DNA from 2 places in the Colwellia sp. RE-S-Sl-9 genome. Region 2 is predicted to be linked to the other one. Evidence: predicted binding sites of a transcription regulator. Region 2 holds the regulator's gene; the other holds the start of a gene.
What was found. Region 2 encodes sigma-54, which starts transcription at its own class of promoters, with help from an activator protein. Its sites were predicted from a motif close to GTTGGCACGNNNNTNGNNT; they were not measured.

Region 1: the regulator sigma-54 is predicted to act here: its motif matches at 4,257-4,275, upstream of ACM9HF_RS02850 (CmpA/NrtA family ABC transporter substrate-binding protein).

The regions. Positions count from the first base shown of each region.
Region 1 is NZ_CP182631.1:663,575-673,757, forward strand. It holds gene ACM9HF_RS02835 (S8 family serine peptidase) at 1-1,176, shown strand, start outside; gene ACM9HF_RS02840 (GMC family oxidoreductase N-terminal domain-containing protein) at 1,567-3,156, shown strand; gene ACM9HF_RS02845 (ANTAR domain-containing response regulator) at 3,492-4,136, shown strand; gene ACM9HF_RS02850 (CmpA/NrtA family ABC transporter substrate-binding protein) at 4,489-5,889, shown strand; gene ACM9HF_RS02855 (ABC transporter permease) at 5,981-6,979, shown strand; gene ACM9HF_RS02860 (ABC transporter ATP-binding protein) at 7,050-7,886, shown strand; gene ACM9HF_RS02865 (alginate export family protein) at 7,962-9,119, shown strand; gene ACM9HF_RS02870 (putative quinol monooxygenase) at 9,278-9,562, shown strand; gene ACM9HF_RS02875 (glutaredoxin family protein) at 10,092-10,183, opposite strand, start outside.
Region 2 is NZ_CP182631.1:2,743,654-2,753,836, reverse strand. It holds gene rapZ (RNase adapter RapZ) at 1-784, opposite strand, end outside; gene ptsN (PTS IIA-like nitrogen regulatory protein PtsN) at 812-1,267, opposite strand; gene hpf (ribosome hibernation promoting factor) at 1,297-1,584, opposite strand; gene rpoN (RNA polymerase factor sigma-54) at 1,618-3,060, opposite strand; gene lptB (LPS export ABC transporter ATP-binding protein) at 3,138-3,869, opposite strand; gene lptA (lipopolysaccharide transport periplasmic protein LptA) at 3,873-4,412, opposite strand; gene lptC (LPS export ABC transporter periplasmic protein LptC) at 4,378-4,944, opposite strand; gene kdsC (3-deoxy-manno-octulosonate-8-phosphatase KdsC) at 4,941-5,486, opposite strand; gene ACM9HF_RS11860 (KpsF/GutQ family sugar-phosphate isomerase) at 5,487-6,341, opposite strand; gene ACM9HF_RS11855 (calcium/sodium antiporter) at 6,468-7,448, opposite strand; gene mlaF (phospholipid ABC transporter ATP-binding protein MlaF) at 7,763-8,566, shown strand; gene mlaE (lipid asymmetry maintenance ABC transporter permease subunit MlaE) at 8,569-9,345, shown strand; gene mlaD (outer membrane lipid asymmetry maintenance protein MlaD) at 9,401-9,868, shown strand; gene ACM9HF_RS11835 (MlaC/ttg2D family ABC transporter substrate-binding protein) at 9,890-10,183, shown strand, end outside.

The DNA of each region.
Region 1 (10,183 bases), 2.1 Mb from region 2:
GCCCCTGGTGGTGGTATTTATTCCACCATGCCGATTGGGAAGGAATACTTTAAAAACTATGCTGCGGAGTTACGCATTAACGGTGAATTGTATCCTTATAGCATTACGAGTGGGTATTTGTTGGCACCTATTACAGCCAAGCTTTCTTATTGTGATAAGGAAAATCCTTGTCTTCCTGAACAGGTAAAAGACACGATATGTATTGCTCTTGTTAATTGGTATCATTGCAACGGCATTGGGTTAGATTCATTGTATACACTAATGTTGTCTGATTTTGAATCTGATACGTATACCAGTGGAACATCCAATTATCTGTCTACCCTTTCTGTCAGTTATCTAGATCAACTAAAAACGTTAGTGGGACAGACAGTCACGTTAGAAATAGAAACGAAAGGAACCGATGGTTATAGCTATGCAAATGGTACCTCCATGGCAACACCTTATGTGGCAGGGGCCGCTGCATTAGCGTGGAGTAATAACCTAAAATGTACTGCCGCCGAAGTGCGTGCAGCCCTGAGCGCATCAGCAAAAGACTTAGGTGTTGAGGGTTGGGACCCTGTTTATGGTCATGGTCTGGTACAAGCCAAAGACGCGTCTGATTACATGGCCGAGCACTGCGCGGCCTATAATACAGTTAATACAGTTATCACTTATCCAGCAGGGGATACTTATGTACGTGATGGATCTTATGGGGATACTAACTTTGGATTAGCAGAAAACTTAACCGTTAAATCCATTTATGATTCAACGGAATTTAAACGCAAAACCTTTGTTAAATTTGATAACTCCGCTTACGACGATCTCGTTATTCAAAATGCCACGTTAAGGTTCTATGTTTCAAGCGTCAATACCGATCCAACTCGAACGATTCATTTTTACGATACCACCGCAACATGGGATGAAATGTCTTTAACTTGGAACAATGCTCCGAGCACTAATGAGCTGGTTGGAACAGTGGAAGTATTGAATACAACAGGGCCCGATTACGAAGAAGATACAAGTGGTACTTGGTATGAACTGGATATCACAGACTACCTAAAAGAGCATAAAGACGAACCAGCTGTCGCATTTATACTACAAAATGAAAGTACATCGTCTTTAGGTAAAAGCAATTTTGACATAGCATCAAAAGAAAGTGCATATCCAATGGAGATTATTGTAAATAGAGCGAATTAAATTATTATTAATCAATAAGGATATTTATTAATTAATTTGGTAATTCAAAGCGTAGCGGTGCAGTCGATACTGACGGAATCAGTGTCGAAGGCGCGGAAAAAACATGTACAACAAGTGACTTAGACTATGGTTGGTCTGTTTTTGAACTAGACTTTAAAGAGCTGTAGTGAACAACTAATTTATTAGATCCTCCTATTTTACATTTAAGACTCTTGAGTTTGTAAACTAGGTGTTTGTTGTTCGAGTTATTTTTAATAATCAAAATAAAACGGAGTCGTCAGGCTCCGTTTTTCTTAACCATTCGTAGATTTTTTACACCTAGTTGCTTGAGTTATTTAGCATGCGCTTGCGAGTCTATAGGGCAATTAGAATGACAAATAGAGGTATTGTATGACAAAACTTAATCGTAGAAATTTTTTAAAAGGTGGGATTTGCTTAGGTGCCGTAGCAGGGGTATCTAGTGTTGTGGATGCGAGTCAAAGGCGCCCAAGATTTAAAAAACATAAACATACTAATAAAACAGCGGTTGTGATTGGCTCAGGGTTTGGTGGTTCTGTTGCTGCATTGCGCTTGTGTGAAGCGGGTATTCCTACTATTTTACTCGAACGAGGTAAAGACTGGACCTATTTTGGTGAAGATACCTTCCCAACAATAGCCGACAGTGCCGATGATGGGCGTACTACCTGGTTAGGAACACTAGACGCTTTTACCTTGCAAAAGAAAGTACCACTTTATACGGGTTTAATGGAGCGTATTTATGGCAACAATATAGGGGTGGTATGTGCAGCTGGACTAGGAGGAGGTTCGCTGGTTTACGGAGGGGTGTTATTACAACCAACACAAAGTGCTTTTGAACAGGTATTCCCTTACTTAGACTATAACCAAATGAATGAGGTTTATTACCCCAAAGTATTAGCTAAAATAAGTGGGGGAAGTATCCCAGATGATATTTTAAATACAAACAATTATCGAGCGATGAGCGCATTCAAACAAGACGCTGAGGCCGCGGGGCTGGATGTGTCGGCTACTGAGGTGGGGTTCGACTGGAATATTATTCGCAAAGAGATAAAAGGGAAGCGTAATGCTGCTGCTTCAGTTGGCGAATACATATATGGCTGTAACAGCAATGCCAAAAATACCCTCGATAAAAATTACCTGAAAGCCGCGATGCAAACAGGAAAACTGCAAATTTTAACATTACATAATGTTGTACAAATTAATCAAGCAGATGATGGTCAATATCATATACAGTGCGAGGTACTCACTACAGGCGGTGACGTTATTAAATTGCATGATATCAAAAGCCAATATTTATTTTTAGCAGCGGGCTCCATGAACACAACTAAGTTGTTATTAAATGCCAAACAAAGTGGTGATTTACCTGAACTAAATGAATATATTGGACAATATTGGGGAAATAATGGCGACGAGTTAACTATGACTGTTGCTGGTAGTAGCGATATAGGTTCGCTGCAAGGTGGACCAGCAGCTATGGCGGCACATGATAATAGCAATCCGATAAAACCAGTAACCTTTATGCACTCTCCAACTACGGGCTTTGGAGAGGTACAATTTCAGTTAGGTATGTCGGCCCCCGATAAGTTAGGTTCACTAAGTTATAATGCCAGCGAAGATCAGATATTTGTCAATTGGCCAACTGATGCCCTAACGCAATCTCACAGCGCTTATACTCATTCGTTACAAAATATTGCGGCGCAAAGTAATGCTGTAGTAGTACAAAACCCATCGCTCGCGTATACGTCGTGGCACGCTTGTGGTGGCGCTGTAATGGGTAAAGCCTGTAGTTACTTTGGAGAGGTAGATGGTTATCAAAACCTTTATGTAGTTGATAGCGCTCTATTACCTGGCTCGGCGGGTATGTCGAACCCCGCGCTTACCGTTGCAGCCAATGCTGAACGCATTATGGAAAAAATACTTCCTCGGTTGGTAGCAGAATGCCGTGGCAGACATAACCCCTAATCCTTCGATAAAATTGAACAAATGCCTGTTCCAAAAGTTTTGCTTTCGATAATAAAGAGAGCGTTCTAAAGGTACAGGCATGAGTAATAAAACAAAGCGATATTATTATGGTATAGCGCAAAACTCTCAAAGCGCTTTATCATTGAAACAATTAACGACCAATTAAAGCGTCCACATTAGCGCATCACTGCATCATTTAAGCACATTCAGTGTCACAATCTATCTATCTTTTTATATAAGCTATTGATAATAAATATTATTTAAGTTTTTTAAGTATTGGTCCAATACTTGGATGATCCTATTTATATATTATTTTTATAGCTATCGAGAAAGATATGAATTCTATAAAAAAGTTATCACAACAGAGTGATACTAAACAGAAATACAACATCTTATTAATTGAACATGAATTGTGTAAACGAAACAACCTAGTGAAAGTATTAGCAGGTACTCATTATGAAATTTGTTGTGTATTAAATAGCAGTAGTCTACTCAGTGACGGCCCTGATAACGTGTCGTTAATCAAAGAAGTTGAAAAACATAATCCTGACATTCTTGTAATTGATGTCGAATTCCCTAAAAAACGTATGCTTGAAAGTTTAAATTATATTTCTAAATATTCACCTAAACCTATTGTTATGTTTTCGGAGCAAGAGGGCACAGATCTCATTAATTTACTCATTAAATCTGGCGTTACTGCTTATGTAGCAGGAGAAACAGACTTTAGACGTATTAAGTCGATCCTTGATACTGCGATTGTTCGATTTGTTGAACATGAAACCTTAAAACAAGAACTTGCTTTAGCTAAAAATAAGTTATCGAGCCAACGTACTGTTGAACAGGCCAAGTTATTGTTGATGCAAAACAAAGACTATTCTGAGCGTGAGGCGTATCACAGCATGAGAAAAATGGCGATGGACAATGGCCAAAAGGTTGAAGACGTCGCTAAGAACATTTTGTCGTTGGCCGCTATTTTATAGCCATTGGTCGTGCACCAAATGTATAAAAATACGACCAAGATAGGTGCGAATCTATTTGAATAAATACTCTAACAACTTGCCTGGCTGTCGTAAGTTATTGTAAATCAATAAAAAGTAAGTTTTGGCGTAATACTTGTATTGATAAATATCAAAAAGTAACTGTTTAATATTGCAATAACGTAATATTAAACGCTAGGCGCTACTGTACAGATAAACTCTAAGAGTAGCGCTTAAACACATTAAACTAATGTTACTGCAACGGCGTAGTTATTTATTAGTTTGGCATTGTAGCCCATAGCGACTGAAATTTATTTTCACTGTCGTTATGGGCTTTTTTTATTTGGAGAAAAGTATGTTTGCTAAACCCTTAAAAAACTTTAATAAAACCATTTGTAGCGCAATTGTTGCGAGTACCTGTTTATTAACAAGTGTTATTACCACCTTGTCTGTTCAAGCTGCAGAATTAGGTTTTCCTGAAAAAGAAGAACTTAAATTTGGTTTTATTAAATTAACCGATATGGCACCAATTGCTATAGCTTATGAAAAAGGCTATTTCGAAGATGAAGGTTTATACGTAACGATTGAAGCACAAGCAAACTGGAAAGTTTTGTTAGACGGTGTAATTGATGGACGTTTAGACGGCGCACATATGTTAGCAGGGCAACCTATAGCCGCAACCATAGGTTACGGTACTAAAGCCGAGATTGTTACGCCATTTTCAATGGACTTAAATGGTAATGCGATCACAGTATCAAATGCTATTTGGGAACAAATGAAGCCACACATTCCTAAAATGGCAGATGGGCGTCCGGTGCATCCAATCAAAGCTGATGCATTAAAACCGGTTGTTCAAAGCTACATAGACAAAGGTAAGCCCTTTAAAATGGGTATGGTTTTCCCTGTTTCTACCCATAACTACGAACTACGTTATTGGTTAGCGGCTGGTGGAATACATCCGGGTTTTTATGCTCCACACAAAGGTGATACTGCAGGGAATATTGATGCGAAAGTACTTCTTTCTGTAACTCCACCACCACAAATGCCAGCCACAATGGAAGCCGGTACTATTCACGGTTACTGTGTGGGCGAACCTTGGAACCAACAAGCGGTATTTAAAGGTATTGGTGTTCCCGTTGTTACCGATTACGAAATTTGGAAAGACAACCCAGAAAAAGTATTTGGTTTATCTAAATCTTTCACTGAAAAATATCCAATTACCACTTTACGTTTAACACGTGCATTGATCAGAGCAGCTAAGTGGCTAGATGATAATGACAACGCTAATCGTCCTGAAGCCGTTAAAATTTTATCGCAATCAAACTATGTTGGAGCAGACTACAACGTTATTGCAAATTCAATGACCGGAACTTTTGAATACGAGAAAGGTGATAAACGCGCTGTACCAGACTTTAACGTATTTTTCCGTCATAACGCGACTTACCCTTATTACTCAGACGCTATTTGGTATTTAACGCAAATGCGTCGTTGGGGGCAAATTAGCGAGCACAAGCCAGACAGCTGGTACAAAGATGTAGCGAAAAAAGTTTATCGTCCTGATATTTATATTGCTGCAGCTAAATCGTTAATTGCTGACAAGTTAATTAAAGCCAGTGAATTTCCTGACTTTGAAAGTGAAACAGGCTTCCGTAATCCTCAAACACACTTTATTGATAATTTAGTTTACGACGGCACACAACCTAACGCTTATATCAATCAATTTAAAATTGGTTTGAAAGCTGACGATAAACTTTAACACTCACCGTTAAGTTTTGTTTGAGTCGTACTTTTAATTTAATCATGTGTTGCGTAGGCCATGTAAGTGGTCTGCGCAAAGGGGAGAAAAAATGACAACCTTAATAAGTAAATTAGTAGCTGGAACATCGAGTTTCAGTCAGTTTAAAACAAATTTCAGGCTTTTTAACCATTATGCAAAGCCTGTATTGTTACCTGTGATTGGTATGCTGATTTTTATGTTTTTATGGACAATAGCTGCCAGCAGTATTAATACATCACTCGGTAAGTTTCCAGGTCCAGCTGAGGTTGGTACTCAAATGGTCAACCTTTATCAAGAACATGTAGCAGAGCGTGATAAAGCGGATGCATTTTATCAAAGACAAGATGAACGTAATGCGAAAAGGGTGGCAAAAGATCCTACTTACGAACCTAAAATACGTGCGTATACAGGTAAAGAAACCTTTTTAGACCAAATTATTACCAGCTTAATTACGGTAATGAGTGGTTTTATACTTGCCGCCGTTTTTGCTATACCACTGGGTATCGCTATTGGATTAAGTAAAAATTTAAACACAGCCATTAATCCTATTATTCAAATTTTTAAACCCGTTTCACCTTTAGCTTGGTTGCCTCTCGTAACCATGGCAGTGAGTGCCTTGTATGTATCAGATGACCCATACTTTGCAAAATCATTCGTTAACTCATTAATTACTGTAACGCTTTGTTGTATTTGGCCAATGGTTATTAATACCTCTGTGGGTGTGATCAGCATAAACCAAGACTGGGATAACGTAAGTAAAGTATTACGTTTACCTAAATTAAAGCATATTCAAAAAATTGTAATTCCTGCCGCTATTCCTTCAATTTTTACCGGTATGAGAATGTCGTTAGGTGTGGCATGGATGGTATTAATTGCCGCTGAAATGTTAGCTCAAAACCCAGGTTTAGGTAAGTTTGTATGGGACGAATTTCAAAACGGTAGTTCAGACTCGTTAAGCCGCATTATGACTGCTGTAGTGGTAATAGGTTTTATTGGATTTTTATTAGACCGCACTATGCAAAAAATTCAATATCACGTGTCTTGGAATAAAGACAGCGCAAAACTGTAGCCCATAATTTATCAGCTTATATCCATAATATTTATCCGATTGTATTTACACATTCGAGTTAGGAAAAAATATGACAACGTTATTAAACATTAGCAAAATCGATATGGTTTTCCCAACCCCTAAAGGGGACTTTACTGCGCTACAAAATGTAGATTTACAAATTAAAAAGGGTGAGTTTATTTCATTAATCGGCCACTCTGGTTGTGGCAAATCAACAGTGCTTAATGTAGTTGCTGGTTTATACCAAGCCACTAAAGGTGGTGTTTTACTTAATAACAAAGAAGTAAGAGAGCCAGGGCCAGAACGTGCTGTTGTTTTTCAAAACCATTCTTTACTACCTTGGTTAACTTGTTACCAAAATGTTGAACTTGCTGTTAAAGAAGTCTTTAGAAATAAAATGTCGGCCAGCGAGATGAAAGATTGGATCAATCATAATATTCATTTAGTGCATATGGACCACGCCGCACATAAGTTACCTGATGAAATATCAGGTGGTATGAAACAACGAATTGGTATTGCAAGGGCACTGGCTATGCAACCCGAAGTACTCCTAATGGATGAACCCTTTGGTGCATTAGACGCCTTAACGCGTGCACATATGCAAGACTCTTTAATGGAAATTCAAGATGAGCTAAACAACACCGTTATTATGATCACTCATGATGTTGATGAAGCCGTATTACTATCAGACCGTATTGTAATGATGACTAATGGTCCTGCGGCAACTGTGGGCGAAATTCTTGATGTAAACCTACCTAGACCACGAGATCGTTTAGCTTTGGCTAAAGATCCTAATTACAACAATTTACGTTCATCGGTCCTCACTTTCTTATATGAAAAACAACGTAAAGTGGAAACGATTACAACATCAAAAAAAGCTGAATCTAAAAACGAAGAAGTCGCTTAAAAATTGATACCAATCAACAACTTTTAGAATAATAACTTTAATATAAACCTAATTATTAAATATAGGACCTTAAACATGAAACTAAGTAAAATAGCTGTACTTATGACTGCAACTTTAGCGTCAACATCGTTAACTGCTTTTGCTGCGAATGACTCAAAAACAGTATTAGATTTTAATCTACGTTATGAGTCTGTTGATCAAGACAACGCACTTAAAGATGCCAATGCATTAACTTTACGTACACGCCTAACGCACACAACAGCAAGCTATAATGGTTTTACCGGTGTAGTAGAATTTGAAGACTCGCGTGTTATAGCGGGTGTAGATGATTACAATAATACTAACGGGCTAAATGCTGGCGTTTATTCTGTGGTAGCAGATCCTGAAACAACTGAATTAGACCAAGCATTTATTCAATACAAAAAAGATAAGTTTACCGCTAAAGTCGGTCGTCAGGTTATTACATTAGACGGTCATCGTTTTGTTGGTCATGTTGGCTGGAGACAAGACAGACAAACGTTTGATGCGGCAACATTTATGTATCAAGCTTCTGATAAATTATCAGGTAGTTATTCATACATCAGTAAAAGAAACCGCATTTTTGCACAAGCGAAAGATTTAGATTCAAAAGATCATTTATTAAATGTGGCATATAAAACATCTATCGGTAAATTAGTGGGTTATGCTTATCTATTAGAAGTTGATAACAACACTGATAACGGTTTAGATACATTTGGTGTTAGCTTTACAGGTAAAAAAGACAACTTTTCATATGCAGCAGAACTCGCAACGCAATCTGACGATGCTACAGATGCTGATACAACCTATATTATGTTAGAAGGTGGCTATAACTTCGGTAAAGTTACCGCTAAATTAGGTTTTGAATCTTTAGGTAGTGATAAAGGCGTTGGTTTTTCTACTCCTTTAGCAACAGCACATAAGTTTAACGGCTGGGCCGATCAGTTCTTAGGTACACCGGATGTTGGGTTAGAAGATGTTTACGTTACGCTAGCCGCTAAAATATTAGGCGGCGGTTTAACTGTCACTTACCATGACTTTTCTGCCGATGAAGGTAGTGCTGATTTAGGTTCTGAAATTGATGCAGTTTACGCAAAAGGTTTTGCTAAAAACTATAAAGCAGGCGTTAAATTAGCTTCTTACTCTGCAGGTGATGCAGGTACAGGTATGGTTGATACAGATAAAATTTGGTTATTTGTGAGTGCTACATTCTAATATCCATTGGGTATAACACCTTTAAGTAAAAAGTACTAAAAGGTTAAATTATATAAAACGCACTTCGGTGCGTTTTATTTTTTTACACTTATCATGAGAATTTAAAGGTTAAATAAGTTACATTAATATTATAAATCATTATGCTAAGTTGAAATTTTATGGCTATTGTACGTATAAATGAATTTAAAAGTGCAGAAGGGCAAGCGGAAGCATTACTTGAGTTTTTGACCTCTATCAAACCTTATATTACAAATTCAGAAGGTTGTATTTCTTGTGAAATATTAACGCAACAAGATGATAAATCGACTTTTGTTATTATCGAAAAGTGGGAGTCTATCGAAAGTCATGTAAAATCTATTGCTGATTTTCCTAAAGACGATATGGCGAAAGCCATACCATTGTTTGGCGCTGCGCCAATAGGTCGATATTTTATGGATGTGTAATTTATACTAGGGTCTGTGGATTTTTGCTGATTATTTTGCAGCAGTTTATTAGCCTTTTATACAAGGCAGAGCTTAGGTTTCGTGGTTATTCTACTTTAATAAGTAACAACGTAGTAGAAATGACTAATAAACGCTGTTATATAGATTTGTTTAAATGCTTCTTGCACATTATTCAAGGAAATATACAGAGAGCAGTTATGCTACAGTTTTTGCGCCGCGATCAACAAGCATTTATTTCGAACGAAATTTAAACATAAAAGGTCAGCAGATCCTAATTCAAAGGGAATTTTTATGATTAACAAACTCATTAGCATTTTACTTTTTGGTATATGGTTTAAATTATATAACATTTTTTTCTATTCTTATTTTGATATACCCGTTGAGTTTGTAATAGGCGCGGGAATGAACTGGTTCAAAGTTTATTGGCTGTTCTTTTTTATAGCTATCACTCTATTAGCCTATAAAGGAATGAGTTTTTTTTATAAAATCAATAGCCGTAGAATAGAGCAAACAGAAAACCAATAATGTACTAACTACCATAGGCTTGCTGGAATGTTTTTACAGAAAAACCATTTAAAAATTGATCACCAATTTTCAAAACCGGTACACCTCTATATCCTA
Region 2 (10,183 bases):
CTAGAAGCTCAGCTATGTAGACTGAACGGTGCTTTCCGCCAGTACAGCCAATAGCAATGGTAACATAACTTCGGTTGTTACGTTCTAAGTGAGGTAACCAGGTCATCATAAAACTATTAATCTGCCATATAAATTTAGTGACTATGGGTTGGCTTGATAAATAGTCTTTTACCGGTTGATCTAATCCTGTATAGGCTTTTAATTCTTTATCCCAAAAGGGATTAGGAAGAAAGCGTGCATCAAACACATAATCAGCATCTTGCGGTACGCCATGCTTAAAACCAAATGATTCAAATACAACCACCATAGAGCCAGACTTTTTACCCAAAATACGCTCTCTTACTAAATCTGCAAGTTGGTGAGGCGATAGTTGGCTGGTATTAATGTATAAACCTGTACGGGTAGATATTGGTTCTAATAATTTTTTTTCCAAGGCGATAGCCTGATCGAGAGCTATATTTTGCTTAATGAGAGGATGTAACCTTCTTGTTTCACTGAATCGTCTAATTAAATCACTGTCATCAGCATCTAGGTATAAAATATTTAAATCAACAGTACTAGGGAGATAGTCTAATATTTCAGAAACATCTTGAGGGTTGTTAGGTAAATTACGTACGTCAATGCTCACTGCGACATTTTCATAATCATTGATAACGGTATGTGTTAGTGCCGGTAGTAAATTAACTGGAATATTGTCGACACAATAATAACCTAGATCTTCTAACACTCTTAATGCGACAGACTTTCCTGAACCAGAACGTCCACTTACTATGATTAACTTCATTGAACTGTTCGTTCCTTTTTATAACGACTAATTTCTATTTTCTTGAATAAGATTATACAAAGCTTCATTGCTTTGGCATTTACGCACTTGTTTTGCTATTTGCTTATCACTGAATAGCTTAGCAATACTCTGCAAAGTGGTTAAATGTTCTTTACAAGCGTCTTCGGGAACGAATAACGCAATAAAAATATCAACAGGCTTGTTGTCGATTGCGTCAAAATCTACAGGTATATCGGTAGTTACAATAATTGCTACAACTGATTTTGCATTAGGTAAACGACCATGAGGAATAGCAATACCGTTGCCTATTCCTGTTGATCCTAGTTTTTCTCTTGCGATTAGGCTTTCGAGTAATTCGTATGCACTATGTTCAACAATTTTATCTGCTGCTATGGTACAAATTTTATCGAGAACGCGCTTTTTGCTAGAGCCAGATACTGCACAAAATGTGCAATCTGGCATTAAGATATCTTGCAAAGTCATAATTACTACTAAAGCCTGTTTTTTATAGGTTAATGGTGGGTTGTTTTGCCTTTGTGTTTTAATATTTGACGATCTAGTTTATCGATTAAAGCGTCAATTGAGGCATACATATCATGGTTTTCTGCTGTAGCATGTACTTCTGTTCCCTTTAAATGAACAGTAGATTCAGCTATTTGATTTGATTTTTCAATGGTTAACACAACATGAACATTATTGATCTGATCAAAATGACGTTCTAATTTTGAAAATTTCGTATTAACGTATTCGCGTAAAGAGTTTGTGATTTCTACATGATGACCAGTTAAATTGATTTGCATAAGTTAAACCCTCTTTTAGTGATATTTGAAAAATTAAATTAAACTTTTTCGTTGGTTTGATGGTGGAATGGACAACGATTCTCTATATTTTGCTACGGTTCGACGAGCCACTTGTATACCTTGCTCGGCGAGTATTTCTGCCATTTTATTATCACTTAATGGTTTGGCAGGAATTTCTGCGGCGACAAGTTTTTTGATAAGCTCTCTGATTGCTGTTGAGGAGCAATCGCCACCATTTTCGGTACTAACATGGCTGGAGAAGAAGTATTTAAGTTCAAATATACCTCTTGGTGTATGCATATATTTTTGTGTTGTTACACGTGAAATAGTAGATTCATGCATTTCAACGGCTTCGGCTATATCGTTTAAAACCATAGGTCGCATAGATTCAGGGCCATGCTCAAAAAAGCCTTGCTGGCGCTGAACAATACAATTAGACACTTTTAATAGTGTATCGTTTGTTGACTTCATGGTACGTGTCATTGCTGCATATTGTTGGTTAACAGACAACTTAGGCGCGGTATCTGGATTTAACTCAACAACCCAACGACCATTTTTCTTTTCAACGGATACGTCAGGAATAACATATTGATCGTCACTTTTAACTACGCTGTCACCAGGACGAGGATCTAATGATTGAATTAAGCGAAGGACTTCACGTAATTGATCTTCTTTTAAGCGTGTTTTACGCATTAACTGACGATAATCTCTACTACCTAGTAGATCGATATAATCTTTAACAACTTGCTTGGCTTCTTTTAACCAAGGCGTTGTTAGTTCAAATTGATTCAGTTGAATCAATAAACAATCAGAGACTGAACGAGCCCCTACACCTACAGGATCAAATACGTTAATTCTTTTTAGTACTGCTTGTATTTCATCGAGTTCAACACCTTCAATGCCAACACAGTCTAAAATATCTTCACAGGAAACGGTTAAATATCCAGATTCATCTATGGCTTCAATAATCGCTATTGCAATGGTTTTGTCTGTGTCACTAAAAGGTGTTAATTCCATTTGCCATAAAAGGTGATCTTGCAGCGAGTCTTTAGTTTCGCCTTGGTAGGTATAATCTTCAGAAGGAGAGCTAATGCTACCTGTGTTTGATACGCCAGCACTGTAGCTTTCGTCCCACGTAGTATCCATGTTTAACTCTTCAGGAATATCTGTGTTTCCCATGGCTTCTGTGGTTGTCATTTCATCTATAGTTGGGGAAGAGTCTTCAGTGCCGTCTGTTTTTTTTGAATCTATTTCTTTTGTCGCATTTGCGGAAAATGCATCTTCTAAATTATTGACTGATTCATCTTGGGTATTAGAAGGACTTTCATCAACTTCTAGCAAAGGATTACTCTCCAATGCCTCTTGAATTTCTTGTTGTAAATCCAACGTAGAGAGTTGCAACAGCTTGATGGCTTGTTGTAACTGCGGTGTCATCGTTAGATGTTGTCCGATACGGAGTTGTAAAGAAGGGCGCATCTACGTATTTTTTATCCTATTCATTAATAATACAAAACGATAAAACAATATAAATATTGTTGACTGCTTATAGATAACTATAGCGTAAATTGTTCACCAAGGTATACATCTCTTACATGCTGATTGGAAAGTATTTCTTCAGAGGTCCCTTCAGCGATCAGTTCACCATGACTTACAATATACGCATGCTCGCAAACATCGAGTGTTTCTCGAACATTATGGTCTGTAATTAATATACCTATACCACGTTGCTTTAAGTGAATAATAATTTTTTTTATGTCGCCAACAGAAATAGGATCTACGCCGGCAAACGGTTCATCTAATAATATAAATTTTGGGTCTGCGGCAAGTGCTCTGGCTATTTCGACTCTGCGGCGTTCACCACCAGATAAGCTCATACCTAAATTATCTTTAATATGACCAATATTAAATTCTTCCAATAAGTGCTCTAATCTTTCTTCTCGTTCGATTTCATTAAGGCCTTTTTGAGTTTGTAAGATGGCCATAATGTTATCGTATACACTTAGCTTTCTAAAAATTGAAGCTTCTTGTGGCAGATATCCAATACCTTTTCTAGCGCGTTCGTGCATAGGTAATAAGGTGACGTCTTCATCGTTAAGAACAATAGAGCCTTCATCGTTAGGAACAAGGCCGACTATCATATAAAAAGAAGTGGTTTTTCCTGCACCATTAGGCCCTAGTAAACCTACGATTTGACCAGCGTTGACCTTTAACCCTACATTTTTTACAACCTTACGACCTTTGTAAGATTTAGCTAAACCTTTTGCGATTAACGTTGAGGTAGTCATGACTTATTGAATGTCCTGAGATAAAGTGGGTTTTGTTTTTTCTTTGGGCTGAATAACTGTTTTTACTTTATCGTTTTTATTACTTTCAGCATTTACGTATTCTGTTTCTGAGTTATAGGTAATTTTACTACCGCTTACTTCGCTACCATCTTGTTTCAGTAACGCTTGCCCAGATATGGTTACGGTATTTAAAGACGGTTCATATCTGATTTCATTAGCTTGAAGATTAATAGGTTTACCGTCTTCTAATGTTTGTTCAAAGGTTGCAGGCTTACCTTTTGCTATATAGGTTTTTTCACCTGTTGTTGTGTCTGTAAGTACTTGCACTAAATCAGCTTTGATGATCAATGTACCTTGTTTAATAACAACATTATCGATGTAGCTGAATATTTTGTTTTTAAGATCAGCTGACTGACGGCTGGCGTCAATACTTAGCTCTTGATTTAAATCAATTTTTTTAGCTAAAGCACTCGTGCTTGCTAATGACGATAGTAAAAGCAGTAGTAAGCTACTTTTTAATTTTTTTGAAAATAGTTTGCACATGTTCGGTTAGTGTCATCTGTTTGGTGTTAATATCAACAATTAGCCCAGAGCCATACATAGTAAAGCCATTACCTAAAACGACGATAGCTTGTTCTGAACTAATAATATTTGTATTTAAATCTAATTCTATTGATTTACCATGAATTTCTTGTATCAAGCTATCAGGATCAGTAGCTTCTATTTTTACTCGGTTTTTTAAGCTTACACGGTTGTTCTTAAACAGTGTGCCTTCTTTTGAACTGACTTTCCATGGAACATTTTTATTTTCTGGATATATCGTTAAGCTTGGAAACTCAAAGTGTGTAACTTCTATATCTGAATAGTGCTCCATTCTTTGAGCATCAATTATATGGCTTAGCCCGCCTTTATTATTAAATGTGTTACTTTTTAACGATTCGGCAATAAAATCAGGTGTTAATTCAGTAGCAACATTTTCAGTTATTTGTTCTTTGGATTGCAACCACTCAACTAAGCCGTATGCAATACCAGCTAATAATAAAGCAAAAAAAGCTAAGCTATATAGCCGAGTCATATACTAGCGCCAGTTGCATGTTCAAGTGTCCCTTGAGTTTGCATAATTAAATCGCACACTTCTCGTACTGCACCAAAACCACCTTTGGTATAGGTGGTGTAATGAGCAAGTTGTAATATTTGAGGATGAGCATCATTTACGGCAATACTTAAGCCAACATAAGCCATACATTCATAGTCAGGCATGTCATCACCAATATAAGCGACTTGTTCAGGCGCACAATTCATTTGGGTTAATATTTCTTTTAATGCGGGTAATTTATTTTCTTGGCCCTGAATAATATATTTTACATTGAGAGCCGTCATTCTTGTTTGTACAATATTTGATTGTCGGCCAGTAATTACTGCAACATCAACTCCGCTTGCACCTAATGCTTTTATGCCATAACCGTCTTTGGTATGGAAAGCTTTTAGCTCTTCGCCATTATTTCCTAAATATATTCGTCCATCTGAAAATACCCCGTCGATATCACAAATAAAAAGTTTTATTTGTTTGGCTTTGTCTAGAATGATTTGTTCGACATGTCCGTAAAGTGTGTTCATTTATATGATCCCCGATTTCAGAAGGTCGTGCATATTCATCGCACCAATAGGAGTATTGTTTTCGTTAACAATAATAAGACCATTAATTTTTTTGTCTTCCATTATTTTTAATGCTTCAGCGGCTAGCATATCGGGAGGTGCGACTGTAGGATCCTTCGTCATTACACTTGTTATCTCATCTTGATGAATATCTACTTTTTGATCTAAGATTCTACGTAAATCGCCGTCAGTAAATAATCCAACCAATTTGTTGTCATCAACAATAGCCGTCATTCCTAAACCTTTTAATGACATTTCAACGAGTGCATCTTTAATTTTTGCCGTACTTTGTACTACCGGTACGCGCTCATTGCTATGCATTACATCAGATAATCGTAGTAATAATCTTTTACCTAAGCTACCACCAGGGTGAGATAATGCAAAATCGTCAGCAGTAAAACCTCTCGCGTTGAGTAAGGCTACAGCTAATGCATCTCCCATAACTAAAGTGGCAGTGGTACTTGATGTAGGCGTTAATCCTAAAGGACAAGCCTCTTGAGAAACTTTAATACAAATGTGAGTGTCAGCTATATCAGCTAACGTTGAATTTGCATTACCTGTCATGGCAATTAACTTGCTGCCCATGCGTTTAATTACGGGAACTATAGATAAAACTTCAGCGGTTTCGCCTGAGTTAGATATGGTTAACACAACATCATCTTGTCTGATCATGCCTAAATCACCATGACTTGCTTCACCAGGGTGAACAAAAAAAGCGGGTGTTCCTGTACTGGCTAATGTCGCTGCTATTTTCCCACCAATATGGCCAGATTTTCCCATACCAATAACAATAACTCGTCCTGTACAGTTAAACATTAACTGACAAGCTAATTCAAAATCATCGTTTATATATTGTTTAATATCTTCGATGGCTTGTTTTTCAATATCAATAACATTGAGAGCCAGTTGTTTAAATTGTTTCATGGATGTCGTCTCGTTAATTTATTTCAATGGCGAGAAAAGTAATATTTGATACGCAATGAAAATACCCAGTAAAAGTAAGCCTTTGAGACGAGTGATTCTGAAATTACCTAACTTACGAGTAAAACAAATAACAAAGAGCAGTAAAGTCACTCCTAACATAATAGGCGCATCACGCGTCGCTGCCTTTTCATCAATATCGCCCGGCGCTATCAATCCAGTTAATGATAATACAGCCAAGATGTTAAATATATTCGATCCTATGATATTACCTAAAGCTAAATCATCCTCTTTTTTAATGATACTAGCAATACTCGCTGCAAGTTCTGGCAAACTAGTACCAATAGCCACAATTGTTAAACCAATGACTAAGTCACTTATTCCAAAAGAGCGTGCAATAAACTCAGCTGAATCTATTAAATAAGAGGCGCTTAAAGGGAGGAGTATCATGCCAACAACTAACCAAAGTACAGACATGCCAGTGCTAACTGGTTCAGGAACATCACTTTCAGCACCTAAAATTAAAGGGTCATCTACTGGCGCTGTTTTAGCTCTTCTTAATGTAATAACCAGTAGTGCAATTATGTAGGCAAAAAAACCGATAATAAGAATTAAGCCTTCAGTAAAGCTAAAGTGATAATCTGACAGCATCCAATAGGCTAATGCTGTAACAGCTAAAATAAGTGGGATTTCACGTTTTACGGTGCTTGAAGAAACCGTTAATGGTTGAAGCAATGCCGTAATACCTAAAACAAGGGCTATGTTGGTTATGTTAGAGCCTATCGCATTGCCAATAGCTGTATTAGGATTGTCTTGTAGTGAAGCTGTTGCGGCAACCATCATTTCAGGAGCTGATGACCCCATGGCAACTATAGTTAAACCTATTATCATTGGAGAAATACCTAAATTTCTCGCAAGTGAAGAGGCACCAAATACAAATTTATCAGCACTCCATACCAAAACTACAAGTGCTACCAGTAAAATTAAAACTTGAATGAACATTAACGACTCCCATCAGTTAAGGTAAATTGTCGCTGGTTGAGGACAAAATAAAAAGAAGTTTTATCAAAACCTACAGAAAAATTTTAATTATGCTCATTGATTAATCAATTTTTAACTAAATAGCGAGGAATATGATGATAATAAAGCATGCATTTAAAAACTTAGCTAAGAGGTTCTTACAATTTCTTACACTTATAGACGTTTCCTAACGTTCTTTGAACACATTTAATCACTAATTTCTAATGAAGTATTTCACGTGCTGGGTTAGAATTCTTTCGTACTTAAACTAATTTACAGTGATGTCCTTTAATAATATGCCAGATAATCTTGTTGATATTAAAAATATGTCTTTTAAGCGTGATGAACGTGTAATTTATAATGACATTAGCTTATCCATTCCTAAGGGAAAAGTTACGGCTATCATGGGGCCAAGTGGAATTGGTAAAACAACTTTATTAAGATTGATTGGCGGGCAATTAAAACCGCAGTCAGGCAGTATTATGTTTAAAGGGCAAGATATACCAAAGCTTGCTCGCAATGACTTATATGAGTTACGTAAAAGCATGAGTATGCTTTTTCAAAGTGGTGCGCTTTTTACCGATATGTCTGTTTACGACAATATCGCTTTCCCTATTCGCGAACACACTAATTTATCTGAAAAACTGATCGAAAAAATAGTATTAATGAAGTTGGAAGCTGTTGGCTTACGCGGCGCTCGTCATTTGAACCCTAACGAATTATCAGGTGGCATGGCACGAAGAGCTGCTTTGGCGCGTGCTATAGCGTTAGATCCAGAATTAATACTTTATGACGAACCTTTTGCGGGTCAAGATCCTATCTCAATGGGAGTAATTGTTCGATTAATTAGCGCTTTAAATGATGCTTTAGGGCTAACTTCTGTGGTTGTTTCACATGATGTACCTGAAGTGATGAGTATTGCTGATTATATTTATATTATTGCCGAACAAAAAATTATTGGGCAAGGAACACCGGAAGAAATTTCAGCGCAAACGTCTCCTTTAGTTCAACAATTCATTAAAGGTGAATCAGATGGGCCCGTGCCATTTCATTATGCTGCACCTTCTTATCACGATGAATTAATAGGCAAAGGAGTTTGAAAATGAATTTTATTCAATTACTTGGCCGTAAAGTTATCAATCGATTAATTGGTTTGGGTAAAGCCATTATGTTGCTTGGTTCAGCTTTGGTTCATGTTCCTAATGTTAGAAAGGGAACACCATTATTGATTAACCAACTCTATGCGGTAGGAGTACAATCATTAATTATTGTGATGGTGTCGGGTTTATTTATTGGCATGGTGCTGGCTTTGCAAGGTTACACTATACTTGTTGGCTATGGTGCTGAAGCTAGCTTAGGGCCTATGGTGGCACTTTCTTTATTAAGAGAATTAGGTCCTGTAGTTGCGGCCCTTTTATTTGCGGGTAGAGCGGGGTCAGCTTTAACCGCTGAAATAGGCTTGATGAAAGCAACTGAACAGCTTTCTAGTTTAGAAATGATGGCTATTGATCCTTTAAGACGAGTGATAGCTCCAAGATTTTGGGCAGGTTTTATTAGTTTACCTTTATTAGCCGCTATTTTTTCAGCTGTTGGTATTTTAGGTGCACACCTTGTAGGTGTTGATTGGCTTGGTGTAGATGGCGGTACTTTTTGGTCTGTTATGCAATCACAAGTGGACTTTAGTAAAGACATTATGAACGGTGTTATAAAAAGTTTATGTTTTGCTTTTGTTGTAACATGGATTGCTGTTTATAAAGGGTATGAATGTATACCTACGTCAGAAGGTATAGCTAAAGCAACAACGCAAACCGTTGTACAGTCGTCATTACTCGTTTTAGCATTAGATTTTGTATTAACCGCATTAATGTTTACTAAGTAGTTTTCGTCATAGTATACATAACGTATTTAAATTTTATTATTGGTTGGTGAAAGACATGTTGTCTAAAAAAATTGAATTAATGGTTGGGCTTTTTGCAGCTCTTGGTATTGCCGCTTTATTGATGTTGTCATTAAAGGTTGCAGATAGTGGAATTTCAGGTAGTGGGGAAACTTACCAGCTGTATGCCAAGTTTGACAATATAGGTGGTTTAAAGGTTCGCTCACCTATAAAAGTAGGTGGTGTACTTGTTGGTCGAGTAAGTAATATTGCTTTAGATGCCCAAGATTACACACCCGTTGTTACGTTAGATATTGATGCCCAGTATAACAATTTTTCTGAAGCAACTTCCGTTTCTATTTTAACGGCTGGTTTATTAGGAGAGCAATATATTGGGTTATTACCTGGATTTATGGACGAATCAGTGGGCACATTACAATCAGGTGACTTTATTGAAGATACTAAACCTGCTTTAGTACTCGAAGAGCTTATTGGGCAGTTTTTATTCAGTCAAGGAAACGATTAACCTTAATAAGGTAGGTTTATTATGATTAAAGTATTATTAACGGTATTACCATTATCAATTACAACGTCTTTAATGGCGAACGAAGCACCAAAATTGTCTCAAGAACTTACGACAGTTTATAGTCAGCCGTCATCAAGCGAGCGTATTGATAAAAAAGATCCATACTTGATGATAGAAAAAGTCGCTAAAAAAACATTTAAACGTTTTGCTAATGAGCAGTCGGCTATTCAAGAAACGCCAAATTTGCTAAAAACTATAGTGAGTGAAGAATTGATGCCATATATTGATTATAAATATTCGGCATATAAAGTCATT